Regions from separate parts of the Pantoea sp. Z09 genome, predicted to be linked through region 3. Evidence: predicted binding sites of a transcription regulator. Region 3 holds the regulator's gene; each other region holds the start of a gene.
The links. The regulator LexA, encoded in region 3, represses DNA repair genes until DNA is damaged. The targets are predictions, from matches to a motif close to TNCTGTATGTACATACAGNA.
Positions count from the first base shown of each region.

Region 1: the regulator LexA is predicted to act here: its motif matches at 1,921-1,940, upstream of umuD (translesion error-prone DNA polymerase V autoproteolytic subunit).
Region 2: the regulator LexA is predicted to act here: its motif matches at 2,887-2,906, upstream of sulA (SOS-induced cell division inhibitor SulA).

Region 1 is NZ_CP092373.1:2,295,768-2,300,497, reverse strand. Features, by position in the region: gene MC269_RS11030 (hypothetical protein) at 1-258, shown strand, start outside; gene MC269_RS11025 (cold-shock protein) at 562-774, shown strand; gene MC269_RS11020 (hypothetical protein) at 776-928, shown strand; gene umuD (translesion error-prone DNA polymerase V autoproteolytic subunit) at 1,963-2,382, shown strand; gene umuC (translesion error-prone DNA polymerase V subunit UmuC) at 2,384-3,646, shown strand; gene MC269_RS11005 (hypothetical protein) at 3,668-3,937, opposite strand; gene ycgZ (regulatory protein YcgZ) at 4,113-4,352, opposite strand; gene MC269_RS10995 (hypothetical protein) at 4,445-4,648, opposite strand.
Region 2 is NZ_CP092373.1:2,458,469-2,463,198, forward strand. Features, by position in the region: gene yccS (YccS family putative transporter) at 1-2,107, shown strand, start outside; gene MC269_RS11850 (TfoX/Sxy family DNA transformation protein) at 2,104-2,715, opposite strand; gene sulA (SOS-induced cell division inhibitor SulA) at 2,927-3,418, shown strand; gene ompA (porin OmpA) at 3,771-4,730, shown strand, end outside.
Region 3 is NZ_CP092373.1:3,591,766-3,596,495, forward strand. Features, by position in the region: gene dinF (MATE family efflux transporter DinF) at 1-552, opposite strand, end outside; gene lexA (transcriptional repressor LexA) at 688-1,302, opposite strand; gene MC269_RS17215 (diacylglycerol kinase) at 1,409-1,777, opposite strand; gene plsB (glycerol-3-phosphate 1-O-acyltransferase PlsB) at 1,907-4,330, shown strand; gene ubiA (4-hydroxybenzoate octaprenyltransferase) at 4,542-4,730, opposite strand, start outside.

The sequences.
Region 1 (4,730 bases), 1.3 Mb from region 3:
AACAAAATTGAGTCCTGGGAGAAAATCTCTTTTACCGCCATTATATACAGCAAGTATGGTGCGGATTTTGAAATCTATGCCTTAGACGAGCATAGCAATACCAAAAGCAGGATTTTTCTCTGCTACGCCGAAAATGAAGCCGAAGCGCAGAGGCTGGTCGATCAGTTTTCGATCTGGCTGACGAAGCTCAATAACGTCACGCGCAAGCGTCTCAGCAGCGAGCAGGCGATGAGGGCAGCCTTAGTGCAGCAGGAGTAGCGCCTGCGCCAGAGGTGGTTAACTGGACGCTGCAGCAGCGTCCAGTCGCCTGCCGCAGGCAAGTGCGGCAAGGCTCAACGGTGCGTGCAGAGTTGGCTAATTTTTAGCTTGCTAATGTTATCTGGACGTGCGTTAATAGCCTGTCGGTCTGATTAGCAGACAGTTTGAAGGTTAGTTCATATTGTATTTCTCATCTCAGTTAGTGCCGCTCCATGGCCTTCTTTTTGAGTCTTCCTCACGTTCTGATTCGTTTCTGCAATTCAGCCTCTTTTGCCGTAAGGCGCATTAAAAAGGTCAATTATTATGTCGAACAAAATCCTCGGAACCGTTAAGTGGTTTAACTCAGAAAAAGGTTTTGGTTTTATTTCTCCTGAAAACGGCAGCAAGGACGTTTTTGTCCACTTTTCTGCTATTCAGGGCACTGATTATCGCTCGCTTGACGAAGGCCAGCGCGTTGAATTTTCTGTTGAGCAGGGTCCTAAAGGACCGTCAGCCGTTAACGTTGTAGGGCTTTAATATTACCCTTTCAGCCAGACGCTTTCGCTGCCCATCCTGCCAGAGCTCACAGTATCGTGTTTCTGCGTTCGACCAGTGCAAAAGTAATCCCCACGGCGCCAAATGCATTTTTTGCAAATCCGCCATGGTGTTTGCCGGTATGCTGACGCGCTAATATTCTCGCGCTCTGCCGTGCAGATAAGCAGGCAGAGGCGTAAAGCCAGGCAGCATTTTATTAAGGCATCCTTCGGGATGCCTTTTTTCGTTGCCGCAAAAAAAAGCCCCCAAACGGGGGCAAGGGGTTGGAGTAACAGCCGCTCAGTAAGTCATGTGGATTTCATTACCGAGCCGCTTAAATATAGCCAACTCTCCGCGTCGCTGCCCGTTTGACGGCGGGCAGATCCCGTTCAGCAGGAAAACTATTCGCAGCCTCAGAAAAGGGAGCGATTGAATTTTATTGTTTTTTTCGCTTCTGAAAACGATTACTAAGAATGCTCTGTAAATAAAATGGCGCGATTTATTGACTAACCAATGCGGCGGGCGAAAAAACAGGAAAAATTAGAGAGGTGCCAGTAAAAAAACGCCCCCGCAAAGCAGGGGAGAGTCATACTGGAAATAAAACGGACTCGTGGAGCAATATCTCTGGTGGAGGCTTGGGCTCAGAATTCGGCTTAATCATAACATAGTTAAAAAGGGCCGCCAGTGGTTTAAAATAAATAAATGCCTTAGCATCTAATTGTTAGGTATCTAACAATTAAGCGCTGGAAGCCACGCGTTTATTTCGCTGAATAATTTGAGTGGTTAATATTGTGGTTAAAAAAGCGCGTAAAAGTAAAAAAGTCTGAGATTCGGGCGCGCAAAAAGTCAGCCGTCAGAGAGGGAGAGCGCGGCGGCAAATAAGGGAAACGCCGCGGCGCAGCGTCACGGTCAGAGAGCAGCAGGAACAGGCTGTCACGTCATCAACGCGCGTAAAAAAGTGAGGGCGAACCCGCCGTAAGTTTTGCCAGGCGCGCTGGTGATATTCACGCCATATCAGTTTGAATTAAGTCGATATTTTGCGCAAATTGCTCTCAGGCCGCGCACGCTTACAAAAAATAATTCCTTCGGCGTCAGTGGCTTCAACATTTTTACCTGCGCTGCGCCTTGCTTAAATCATGAGTTTGATATTACTGTATTTATATACAGTAATGGATAAAAGGAGTCTTTCTCATGAAGTTATATCGCCCTGCAGAGGTGCGCGACCTGCTGCCGCTGCCGCTTTATATTGAACGCGTTCCCTGTGGTTTTCCCTCGCCTGCGCAGGATTACATCGAAAAGCGCATCGACCTTAATGACCTGATGGTGCAGCATCCCAGCGCCACTTACTTTCTCCGGGTCAGCGGCGACTCCATGATCGACGCTGGCATCTGCGAAGGGGATATGATCGTCGTCGACTCCTCTCTGACGGCGAAACATGGCGATATTATCGTCGCCGCCATCGACGGCGAATTCACCATTAAGCAGCTGCGTATTCATCCCTCTATTTTACTGATGCCCGCCAACAGCAAACACAGCCCGATCCCGATTAATACGCCCGACGGCCTGCAGGTGTTCGGCGTGGTGACCTACGTGATTAAATCGACGCACTGATATGTTCGCGCTGGTGGACGTCAACAGCTTTTACGCCAGCTGCGAAACCGTCTTTCGTCCCGATCTGAAAGGGGTGCCGGTGGTGGTGCTGTCCAACAACGACGGCTGCGTCATTGCCCGCAGCGCGGAGGCGAAGGCGCTCGGCATCACTATGGGCGCGCCCTTTTTTAAGCTGAAAGAGGCGCTGCGCAGGCACAGGGTGCAGGTGTTCAGCTCTAACTACGCGCTGTATGCCGATATGAGCCTGCGGGTCATGACCACGCTGGAGGAGATGGCGCCGGCGGTCGAAATCTACAGCATCGACGAAGCTTTCCTTAACCTGAGCGGCGTCAGCTTCTGTCAGCCGCTGGAGACGTTTGGTCGCGCGGTGCAGGCGCGCGTGGCGCAGGAGACGCATCTGCAGGTCGGCGTCGGCATCGCGCCGACCAAGACGCTGGCGAAGCTGGCCAATTACGCCGCGAAAAAATATCCCGGCACAAAGGGGGTAGTCGATCTTTCTCACCCGGAGCGGCAGCGCAAGCTGATGGCGCTGACGCCGGTAGAGGAGGTGTGGGGCGTCGGCAGCCGCATCGGCAAGAAGCTGAAGCAGATGGGGATTGAGCAGGCGCTGCAGCTGGCTGACAGCTCTACCTGGGTGATACGCAAACATTTCAACGTGGTGCTGGAGCGCACGGTGCGCGAGCTGCGCGGCGAAGCCTGCCTGGAGCTGGAGGAGATGACGCCGACCAAACAGCAGATTGTCTGCTCGCGCTCGTTCGGCACGCGGCTGACCGATTACGCCGAGGTGCGGCAGGCGGTTTGTCAGTACGCTGAGCGGGCGGCGGAGAAGCTGCGCCAGGAGAAGCAGTACTGCCGACAGATCGCGGTGTTCCTGAAAACCAGCCCGCATGCGGAAAACGAACCCTACTACGGCAATCAGGCGACGGGGCAGCTACTGACGCCGTCGAACGATACCCGCGATATCGTGCGCATCGCCACCGAGGCGCTGGACCGCATATGGCTGGAGGGCTATCGCTATATGAAAGCTGGCGTGATGCTGGGGGATTTTTTTAGCCAGGGCGTAGCGCAGCTGCACCTGTTTGACGCTTACGGGCCGCGCGCCAACAGCGAGGCGCTGATGCAGGTGGTGGATCGGATTAATCAGGCGGGCAGGGGAACGCTCTGGTTTGCCGGACAGGGCATTGAGAAAAGCTGGGCGATGAAGCGAGAGATGCTGTCGCCCAGCTATACGACGCGCTTTGCGGACCTGCCTGTCGTCAAGTAGGCGACCGGCCTGCACGCGGCATCAGTGCTTTTTCGCGCCTGCCGAAGCCTGTGCGCTCAGGCTGCGCGGCGGCGCGTCCGCCACGCCGCGCGCGGAAGGGAACTCTTCGCGTATCTCCGCCAGCGCCAGCGTTAGCGCCTGCTTACGGTCGCTGTCGGTTTCCATCACCGCCATGGTTTTCAGGCGGGCCGCCAGCGAAGCGCCAGAGATGGCGGCGTTCTGCTCCAGCAGGGCGGCGACGGCTTCGCCAATCACGTAGTCTGTCAGTCTTTCAATTTTACTTCTGTGCATACCCGCATCTCTTATTACAGTGGTTGCCCGTTAACTGGCCAGAGTGCCTAAAAGCAAGCCATCTGCGCTGGATCGCCTGCGGCGAATGTCCGTCAAAATGCTGTGCCTGACACACTCCACTGGGGATGATGCTGCGGGGAGGGGCTGAACGCAATGGTCAGCCCGAAAATTAAAGTTAACGTCCAAATAACAAGCCGATTAACTTTTGATAATGCTGCTCCTCTTCCGGGCTGGTGGCTGTCGCCAGTCGGGCAAGCAGTTTGGCGCAGATCGCTTTGCGGTTGAGCGGTTTACCCGCGCGCAGGATCTCGACTGCGATTTGACCTAACGTCTCCTGCTCACACGGCAGTTCGGCCTTGCTGAAGTAGTGAGCGATGTCGTTGGCTGCGATTGGCCTGTTTCCGGTCTGATGCATACACAACCCTTACATATCCGTGTGATTAAAACATGGTCAGTTAAGTCAGGCCTAAACTTATACAATTTTTATAAACTTGTACAGAATGTTCGCTAATTTAATTTGCTGGCCAGCAGGCGAATGGCGCGATCGCAGGCGTCCTGAATAGCAGGATCTTCGGTACGCGCGCCGGCGCGATAGAGCGCGCCAATAATTTCCTGTAAAGGCAGGACTTCCCCAGGCTGCAGGAGCTGGGCTACGACGCGGCCCAGTAACGCATAGATTTCGTCGCGATCGGCCGTTTCATTGGGGTTCACTCTGCCTCCTGAAAGGCGGTAACAACCAGAATATATTTGAATGCATTTATCTCTGTTACGGTTTAAGCGGGAAAAGCACCGG
Region 2 (4,730 bases), 1.1 Mb from region 3:
CTACCTGTTCAACAGCAGCTGGCGTTACCTGCTGCGCATCTTTCTGGCGCTGACCGGCTGCGCGGCGGTGCCCTGGTGGCTGCAGCAGATTGACTGGACCATTCCGCTGACGCTCGGCGTGGTGGCCGCCGCGCTGGCCGATCTCGACGATCGTCTGAGCGGCCGCCTGCGCAACCTGCTGATTACCCTGCTCTGCTTTTGCATCGCCTCGGTCTCGGTCGAACTGCTGTTTCCTCACCCGCTGGCGTTTATGGTCGGGCTGGCGCTGTCGACCTGGGGCTTTATTCTGCTGGGCGCACTCGGCCAGCGCTACGCCACTATCGCCTTCGGCGCGCTGCTGATCGCGGTCTACACCATGCTGGGCATCGGGCTCTTTTCCCAGTGGTATATGCAGCCGATCCTGCTGCTGGTCGGCGCGCTCTGGTACAACCTGCTGACGCTGCTCGGCCATCTGATGTTTCCGGTACGGCCGGTGCAGGAGCAGCTGGCGGGCAGCTATGCGCAGCTGGCACAGTATCTTGAAGCCAAGGCCAACCTGTTCGATCCCGACGGCGACGCGCAGGATGACGCGACGCTGATCCGCACCGCGATGGCCAACAGCCAGCTGGTGGCGCAGCTCAATTTAACCAAAACCACGCTGCAAAGCCGGCTGCGCGGCGACCGCGGATCGCGCAGCACCCGCCGCAGCCTGCACTACTATTTTGTGGCGCAGGATATCCACGAGCGCGCCAGCTCGTCGCATCTGCAATACCATCTGCTGCGCGACGACTGGCGCTACAACGAGATCCTGTTCCGCTTCCAGCGTCTGCTGAATATGCAGGCGCAGGCGTGCCGCCAGCTGTCGCAGTGCATTTTGCTGCGTGAGCGCTGGGAGCACGATGCCCGCTTCGAGCGCGCGTTCGATCGTCTGCAAACCGCGCTGGAGCGGCTGCAGCAGAACGAGCCCGACGCACCCCATCTGCGCCCGCTGTTCTGGCTGCTGCGCAACCTGCGCGCCATCGATGCGCAGCTCGCTTCTATTGAGTCGGAGCAGTCGCTGGCCAGCGAGAATCTGCCGGGCGACAACCGGTTGTCGCGGGAAGGGCTGAGCGGCTGGAGCGACATCCGTCTGCGCTTCAGCCGCCATATGACGCCCGCCTCCGCGCTGTTTCGCCATGCGGTGCGCATGACCGTGGTGCTCTGTATCGGCTACGGGTTTATTCAGATCACCGGCCTGGATCGCGGCTACTGGATCCTGCTGACCAGCCTGTTCGTTTGTCAGCCGAACTATAACGCCACGCGCCGCAGGCTGGCACTGCGTATCGGCGGCACCCTGGCGGGCATCGCCATCGGACTGCCGGTGCTCTGGCTGGTGCCCTCCACCGAAGGGCAGCTGGTGCTGATCGTGGTGAGCGGCGTGCTGTTTTTCGCGTTTCGTCAGGTGCAGTATGCGCAGGCGACGCTGTTCATTACCCTGCTGGTGCTGCTCTGCTTTAATCTGCTGGGAGAGGGATTTGAGGTGGCGCTGCCGCGCATCGTCGACACGCTGCTGGGGTGCGCGCTCGCCTGGCTGGCGGTGGCGTTTATCTGGCCCGACTGGCGCTTCCGTCAGCTGCCGGCGGTGGCCGCGCGCACGCTGAACGCCAACTGCCGCTATCTCGATGCGATCATGGAGCAGTATCACCAGGGCAAAGATAATCGCCTGGCCTATCGTATCGCGCGTCGCGACGCCCATAACGCCGACGCCGAGCTGGCGTCCGTGGTTTCCAATATGAGCGGCGAGTCGCGGACTCACCAGAAGCATAAAGAGTCCGCTTTCCAGCTGCTCTGCCTGAACCACTCCTTCCTGAGCTACATCTCCGCGCTGGGCGCGCATCGCGACAGGCTCAGCGACGCGGCGCTGCTGACGCTGCTTGATGATACGGTCTGCTATGTAGAAGATGTGCTGCAAACCGACGTGGTGAGCGACAGCGAAGCGGAAACCATGCAGAACGCCCTGACGCAGCGCATCAGCGATATGGCTGCGAACCCGGAGACGCGCGCGCCGCTGGTGCTACAGCAGCTCGGTTTGCTGGTAGCGCTGCTGCCGGATATCGCCCGCCTGCGCCGTACGCTGGCGAAATCTTAGCTGTCGGCGCGCTTGAGCGTCTCAAGATACCACGCGTTCAGTTCCGCCCTGACCGCCTGCGGCAGAGTGGCTTCATGGCGCCCTTCGATGGCGCCTTCCAGCGCCAGCAGGGTTTTAAAACCGATATGCTGGTTGATCGCCTTTAGCCTGAGCCAGCACTGCTTCGCCCCCAGCTCCACCAGATGCCGGACGCTTTTCACCCCCGCTTCGTGCAGCAGCAGCTCCATGCGCAGGCTCAGGTTGGGCAGATCTTTCAGCCGCCGCGGTGCCTGCCTGGCCTGCACGTCCTGCCGCGCGGCGTGCAGCGAGGCGGCGGAAAGCGCCAGCAGCTGACGCGGATCGTCCCACAGCGCCTCGTCGACGCGGTAGTAGTTAAGGTTGACGGCGCTGCCGCGCTTGCGAAACACCAGCGGCTGCAGGGGTTGCTGCGCGACATACGCCTGCAGCGCTTCGCTGGCGCGTAAATAGAGGGCATTCTCGTTAACCAGCGCGAATACCACCTTCTCGACCGCCAGCGCATAGCCGCCGAACTGGGTGCGCGACTCGATATCGCCTAACGCGGCGAGGCGTTGACGGGACCGTTCTACAACAGGGTGCTGTTTTTTCATGGCACGCTCTCCTTGTGCGAAATTAACCGAAAAAGTCATTGCTATCAGCCCGTTAGAGATATAGAAAAAATCGGTTACGGGTTCAATTAATTCTTGCCCTGATGCCTGACCTTCTGCAGTTTTTGCGAGGCGTTTTCCAAATTTGAGGTTGATCTTTATCCACGAAGTCATTACTGTATATCCATACAGTCCATTGCTGAGTGGTTACCTTATGCGCACCCAACACTTTAAAAATGCAGGCTTTGCTCACCGTCACGTTTCTTCTTCTACGCCGTCGCAGCACAGCGGCTGGATCACAGAACTGCGCTACAGCGAACAACCGGGCATGATGCAGATGTTGTTGCTGCCGCTGCTACAGCAGCTGAGCCAGGAGTCACGCTGGCAGCTCTGGCTGACGCCGGCGCATAAGCTTAACCGCGCCTGGCTGCAGCAGTCTGGCCTGCCGCTGGAGAAGAGCATGCACGTGGCGGATTCCGAGCGTTGTACCTCGGTGGAAGCGATGATTAAGGCTTTGCGTACAGGCAATTACAGCGTGGTGCTGGCGTGGATCCCGTATGACCTGGACGAAGAAGAGCGTCGTGAATTAGAGCAGGCGGCGGCAGAAGGACAGGCGCTGGGACTGATTATGCGCACTAACGGCAACGCATCGGCTTCGCGTGGACCAGAGAAAGGACTAAAAATTCAGTCCGATTTGTTTCATTAAGTAAAATTAGGATTTTTCTCCGGTCTTTTTCCTTTTTTGTTTCGGCTAAACCACTGATTCTTTTCCTTCCAGCTTTGACAATGGCTTAGCTGCGTTTTGCTGAAAAACGCGGCGGCATTAAGGCCGGGTCAAATGTGAGAATATGTGTATAAAGCCCTGTTTTTTTGCAGCATCCCCTCACATCATACTTGTAAGTTTCCAATCTCGTTGTAGACTTTACCTCGCCAGGGTGCTCAATAATCTCCGTTTTTTATCGGTAGAGTCATAAGCGAGCGTATTAACCCGGCGAAGGATTACAACCAAGAGCAACCCTTATTGCTCATTGCCTATTTGGATGATAACGAGGCGCAAAATGAAAAAGACAGCTATCGCAATTGCAGTGGCACTGGCTGGCTTCGCTACCGTAGCGCAGGCCGCTCCGAAAGATGACACCTGGTACACCGGTGCTAAACTGGGCTGGTCTCAGTACCATGATACTGGTTACTACGGTAACGGTTATGGCAACAACAATGGCCCGACTCACGAATCTCAGCTTGGCGCTGGTGCATTCCTGGGTTACCAGGCTAACCCGTACCTGGGCTTCGAGCTGGGCTACGACTGGCTTGGCCGTATGCCGAACAAAGGCACCGTAAACAACGGCGCATTCAAAGCACAAGGCGTTCAGCTGGCTGCTAAACTGAGCTACCCGATCACTGACGATCTGGATATCTACACTCGTCTGGGTGGTATGGTATGGCGTGCTGACGCAACTCAGAACAACGCAGTCAACGGCCGCATCAGCGACCACGACACCGGTGTTTCTCCGCTGGCAGCAGTGGGTGTTGAATACGCTCTGACTCAGAACTGGGCTACCCGTCTGGACTACCAGTGGGTTAACAACATCGGTGACGCGCAGACCGTTGGCGCTCGTCCTGACAACGGCATGCTGAGCGTAGGCGTTTCATACCGCTTCGGTCAGGATGAAGTTGCACCGGTAGTTGCTCCGGCTCCGGCTCCGGCTCCAGTTGTTGAAACCAAGCGTTTCACCCTGAAGTCTGACGTGCTGTTCACCTTCAACAAATCTACCCTGAAGCCGGAAGGCCAGCAGGCTCTGGATCAGCTGTACAGCCAGCTGAGCTCAATGGATCCGAAAGACGGTTCAGTCGTGGTTCTGGGCTTCACCGACCGCATCGGTTCTGACCAGTACAACCAGAAACTGTCTGAGAAACGCGCTCAGTCCGTGGTTGACTACCTGGTTTCTAAAGGTATCCCGTCTAACAAGATCTCTGCACGTGGCATGGGCGAATCTAACCCAGTTACCGGCAACACCTGT
Region 3 (4,730 bases):
CTTCAGCCCGAGCACCAGCCAGAGGTCGAGCAGGATGTTGACGGCGTTGCCGACCACCAGCAGCACCACCGGCGCGCGGGCATACTGCACCCCCAGCAGCCAGCCGAGCAGCACCATATTCGCCAGCGTCGCCGGCGCGCTAAGCCAGCGGATATGAATAAAGATTGCCGCCTGCGCCAGCACCTCCGGATTGCCGCCCGCCAGCCGTCCCGCCAGGGCGCTTAGCGGATCGCGCAGCAGAATAAACAGCGCGCCGGCCAGCAGCGCAATGAGCAGCGGCTGCGTCAGGGCGCGCGCCAGCGCCAGCGGATCGCGCGCGCCGAACGCCTGAGCGGTGATGCCCGTGGTGCTCATGCGCAGAAAGAGGAGCAGCATAAAAACGAAGCTGGTGATGGTTGCGCCAATGGCTACGCCGCCAAGATAAACCGGGCTGTCGAGATGGCCGATAACGGCGGTGTCCACCAGGCCAAGCAGCGGCACGGTGATATTGGAGAGGATCATCGGCAGCGCCAGCCGCCAGAGTTGTCGGTCGTTTGCGGTGAAGAGACGCATCAGCCGGTCCATGCCTGAAGACGTAAAAGAGAGAAGCGCGGCGTGAGGGCGCAGAGTGCAGCCCCGACCGCTTTAGCAAGCGTTAGCGTTCAGACGCCCGACAAAAAGCCGCTGCAGGCGTCTGAAATCAGCCGGTCAGAGCCACTCGCCGTTGCGCACCACGCCTACCGCCAGACCTTCTACGGTCAGCGACTGCGTGCGGGTGTCGACGATAATCGGCTCGAAGTCGTTGTTTTCCGGCAGCAGATGCACCACGGTGCCCTGTTTTTTCCAGCGTTTCACGGTGACTTCATCATCGATACGCGCGACCACGACCTGGCCGTTGCGCACGTCCTGCGTTTTATGCACCGCCAGCAGGTCGCCATCCATGATGCCGATATCTTTCATCGACATCCCGGCGACGCGCAGCAGAAAATCAGCGGAAGGCTTAAACAGGTCGGGATCGACTTTGTAGTGCGTCTCGATATGTTCCTGCGCCAGCAGCGGCTCGCCAGCGGCGACGCGGCCGATTAGCGGCAGGCCGTTTGACTCTTCCTCTTCCATCAGCAGGCGAATGCCGCGTGATGCGCCGGAAACGATCTCAATGACGCCTTTACGCGCCAGCGCCTTCAGATGCTCTTCGGCGGCGTTCGGGGAACGGAACCCCAGCTGCGAGGCGATTTCCGCACGCGTTGGCGGCATGCCCGTCTGGTTGATATGGTCGCGAATCAGGTCATAAACCTGTTGCTGCCTGGTGGTTAATGCTTTCATCCCGCCCCCTGGTTGTTTATACAGTCGCTGTGAGTATATACAGGTATTGGCGAAATGAAAACCAAAACCCAGGGAAATAACAGCCGTTTGGGGAATTGTGGAAAGCCTAGCGCAAATGCGACCAAAGCAGCGCGATCCAGACAAAGAGCGCCAGTATGATAGCGAGCAGTACGGCGGCGGAACCCATATCCTTCGCCCGGCCAGCCAGCGGATGACGCTCCTGGCCGATGCGGTCGACCACCGCTTCGATAGCGCTGTTGAGGATCTCGACGATAATCACCAGCACCACGGAGCCGATCATCAGGATGCGCGCGACGGTGTCGACATCCAGCCAGCAGGCGACAAGGATAGCGATAATGGCGGCGGACGCCTCCTGGCGAAACGCGGCTTCATGCTGCCAGGCGGCGCGCAGCCCTTGCCAGGAGTAGCCGGCCGCTTTCACAATTCTCAGTAAACCGGTGGTATTACTTGCCATAGTGAGGGAACCCTTTGAGTTGTTTGACGTCAATGTCTGGGCCGGATGCGTTTGGCACCACCACAGATCTTCGCAGCACTTTCTGGTATGCTTGCGGCGCTTTGCTAACAAGAGGCTTCATGTTTGTCTATGTCAGGTTGGCGTAAACTCTATTATAAATTGTTGAATTTACCACTCTCGGTTCTGGTAAAAACCAAGGCTATTCCGGTCGATCCGGTTTCCGAGCATGGGCTCGATCCCACGCGGCCGATTATGTACGTGCTGCCATACGATTCCAAGGCGGATTTGCTGACGCTGCGCCAGCAGTGTCTGAAGCATAATCTGCCCGATCCGCTGTCGCCGCTGGAAATTGACGGCGCGCTGCTGCCGCGCCACGTCTTTATTCACGACGGTCCGCGCGTCTTCCCCTATTTCGTACCTAATACGGAGTCGGTGAAGATTTTCCATGAGTATCTCGATCTGCACCGCAATAACCCGCATCTCGATATTCAGATGCTGCCGGTTTCGGTGATGTTCGGACGCGCGCCTGGCCGCGAGGTTCAGGGCGACGACACGCCGCACCTGCGCGAGCTGAACGGCGTGGAGAAATTTTTCGCCATCGTCTGGCATGGCCGCGACAGCTTTGTGCGCTTTTCCCCTACCGTCTCGCTGCGCTGGATGGCGACGCAGCACGGCACCGATAAATCTATCGCGCAGAAGCTGGCGCGCGTGGCGCGCATTCACTTTGCCCGTCAGCGTTTAGCCGCGGTCGGCCCGCGTCTGCCGGCGCGGCAGGATCTCTTTAACAAGCTGCTGCAGTCCAAGGCGATTGAGAAAGCGGTGGAAGAGGAAGCGCGCAGTAAAAAGCTCTCCCATGAGAAAGCGCAGCAGAACGCCGTCGAGATGATGGAAGAGATCGCCGCCGACTTCTCCTATGAGGCAATCCGCGTGACCGATCGCGTGATGGGCTGGCTATGGAGCCGTCTCTATCAGGGCATCAACGTCAACGGCGGCGAGCGCGTGCGCCAGCTGGCGGAAGATGGCCATGAGATCGTCTACGTGCCCTGCCATCGCAGCCATATGGATTATCTGCTGCTCTCCTACGTGCTCTATCATCAGGGCCTGGTGCCGCCGCATATCGCCGCGGGCATCAACCTGAACTTCTGGCCTGCCGGACCGATTTTCCGCCGTCTGGGCGCCTTCTTTATTCGCCGCACCTTTAAAGGCAACAAGCTTTACGCCACCGTGTTCCGCGAATATCTCGGCGAACTCTTTAGCCGCGGCTACTCCGTCGAGTACTTCGTTGAGGGTGGGCGCTCACGTACCGGCCGTTTGCTCGACCCTAAAACCGGCACGCTGGCGATGACGCTGCAGGCGATGCTGCGCGGCGGCAACCGTCCGATTACGCTGGTGCCGATCTACATCGGCTACGAGCACGTAATGGAAGTGGGCACTTACGCCAAAGAGCTGCGCGGCGCGGCGAAAGAGAAAGAGGGCTTTATGCAGATGGTGCGCGGCCTGCGTAAGCTGCGCAATCTGGGTCAGGGTTACGTTAACTTTGGTGAACCGCTGCCGCTGGTGAACTACCTGAATAAGCAGGTGCCGGAGTGGCGCGACGCCATCGATCCGATTGAACCGCAGCGTCCCAGCTGGCTGACGCCGACGGTCAACGATATCGCGGCGCGCCTGATGGTGCGCATCAACGAAGCGGGCGCCGCCAACGCCATGAACCTGTGTGTGACCGCGCTGCTCGCCTCACGTCAGCGCTCACTTACCCGCGAACAGTTGATAGAACAGCTTGAGTGCTACACCGAGCTGCTGCGCAACGTGCCCTACTCGCCGGAATCGACGGTGCCGCCGCTCTCTGCGGAAGCGCTGCTCAACCATGCCATGAGCATGAACAAGTTCGAGACCGAGCAGGACAATATCGGCGACATCATCATCCTGCCGCGCGAGCAGGCGGTGCTGATGACCTACTACCGCAACAATATTCACCATATGCTGGTGATGCCGTCGCTGATCGCCGCCATTATCCAGCAGCATCCGAACCTGAGCGAAGCCGAGCTGCTGCGCCAGGTGCGGTTGATTTACCCGATGCTGAAGAGCGAACTCTTCCTGCGCTGGGAGATCGAGGCGCTGCCGGCGCTGCTGAGCGCGCTCTGTCAGGAGCTGGCGCGTCAGGGCCTGATTACCCTGCAGGATGGGCAGCTGCGCCACACAGCCGCGCGTTACCGCACGCTGCAGCTGCTGGCCGCCGGCATTCGCGAGACCCTGCAGCGTTTCGCCATCACCTTCTCTATCCTCAGCGCGAAGCCGACCATCAACCGCGGCACGCTGGAGAAAGAGAGTCGGATGCTGGCGCAGCGTCTTTCGGTGCTGCACGGCATCAACGCGCCGGAGTTTTTCGACAAGGCGGTGTTTACCACGCTGGTGCTGACGCTGCGTGACGAAGGCTATATCAGCGATACCGGTGACGCCGACGTCGAGCGCACGCAGGCCACCTGGCATATTCTGGCCGACCTGGTGACCAGCGACGTGCGGCTGACGATTGAAAGCGCGGTGGCGCACGAGTAGCCCGCCGCGGGCAGCAAAAAAGAAGGGCGACAGAGATGTCGCCCTTTTTGTTGCCTGGAGGGTGCCTGCGCAGTGGGCATGGCCCGATCGCAAAGACGCAACAGCGGCATCCATGCCAGCTCGGCCCGCGTCATCCCTGACGCGGGACGCTTTGCTCTTCGGGCCATGCCCACCGCTTGTTTCAGCATGGGTGCCCGTTAAAAAACGGCGTTTAAAACAGCTGGCTAAACGGTGGCGTATTCAGCACCACGCCGATAAACACCACCAGCCCGACATAGTTGTTGTTGAGGAAGCCCTGAAAGCAGGCGTCGCGCTCGCGACGCACAATCAGCTTTTGCTGATAGATAAACAGCACCGCAGCGCCGAGCAGCGACCAGAAAAAGAGCGCGTTAAGCTGCAT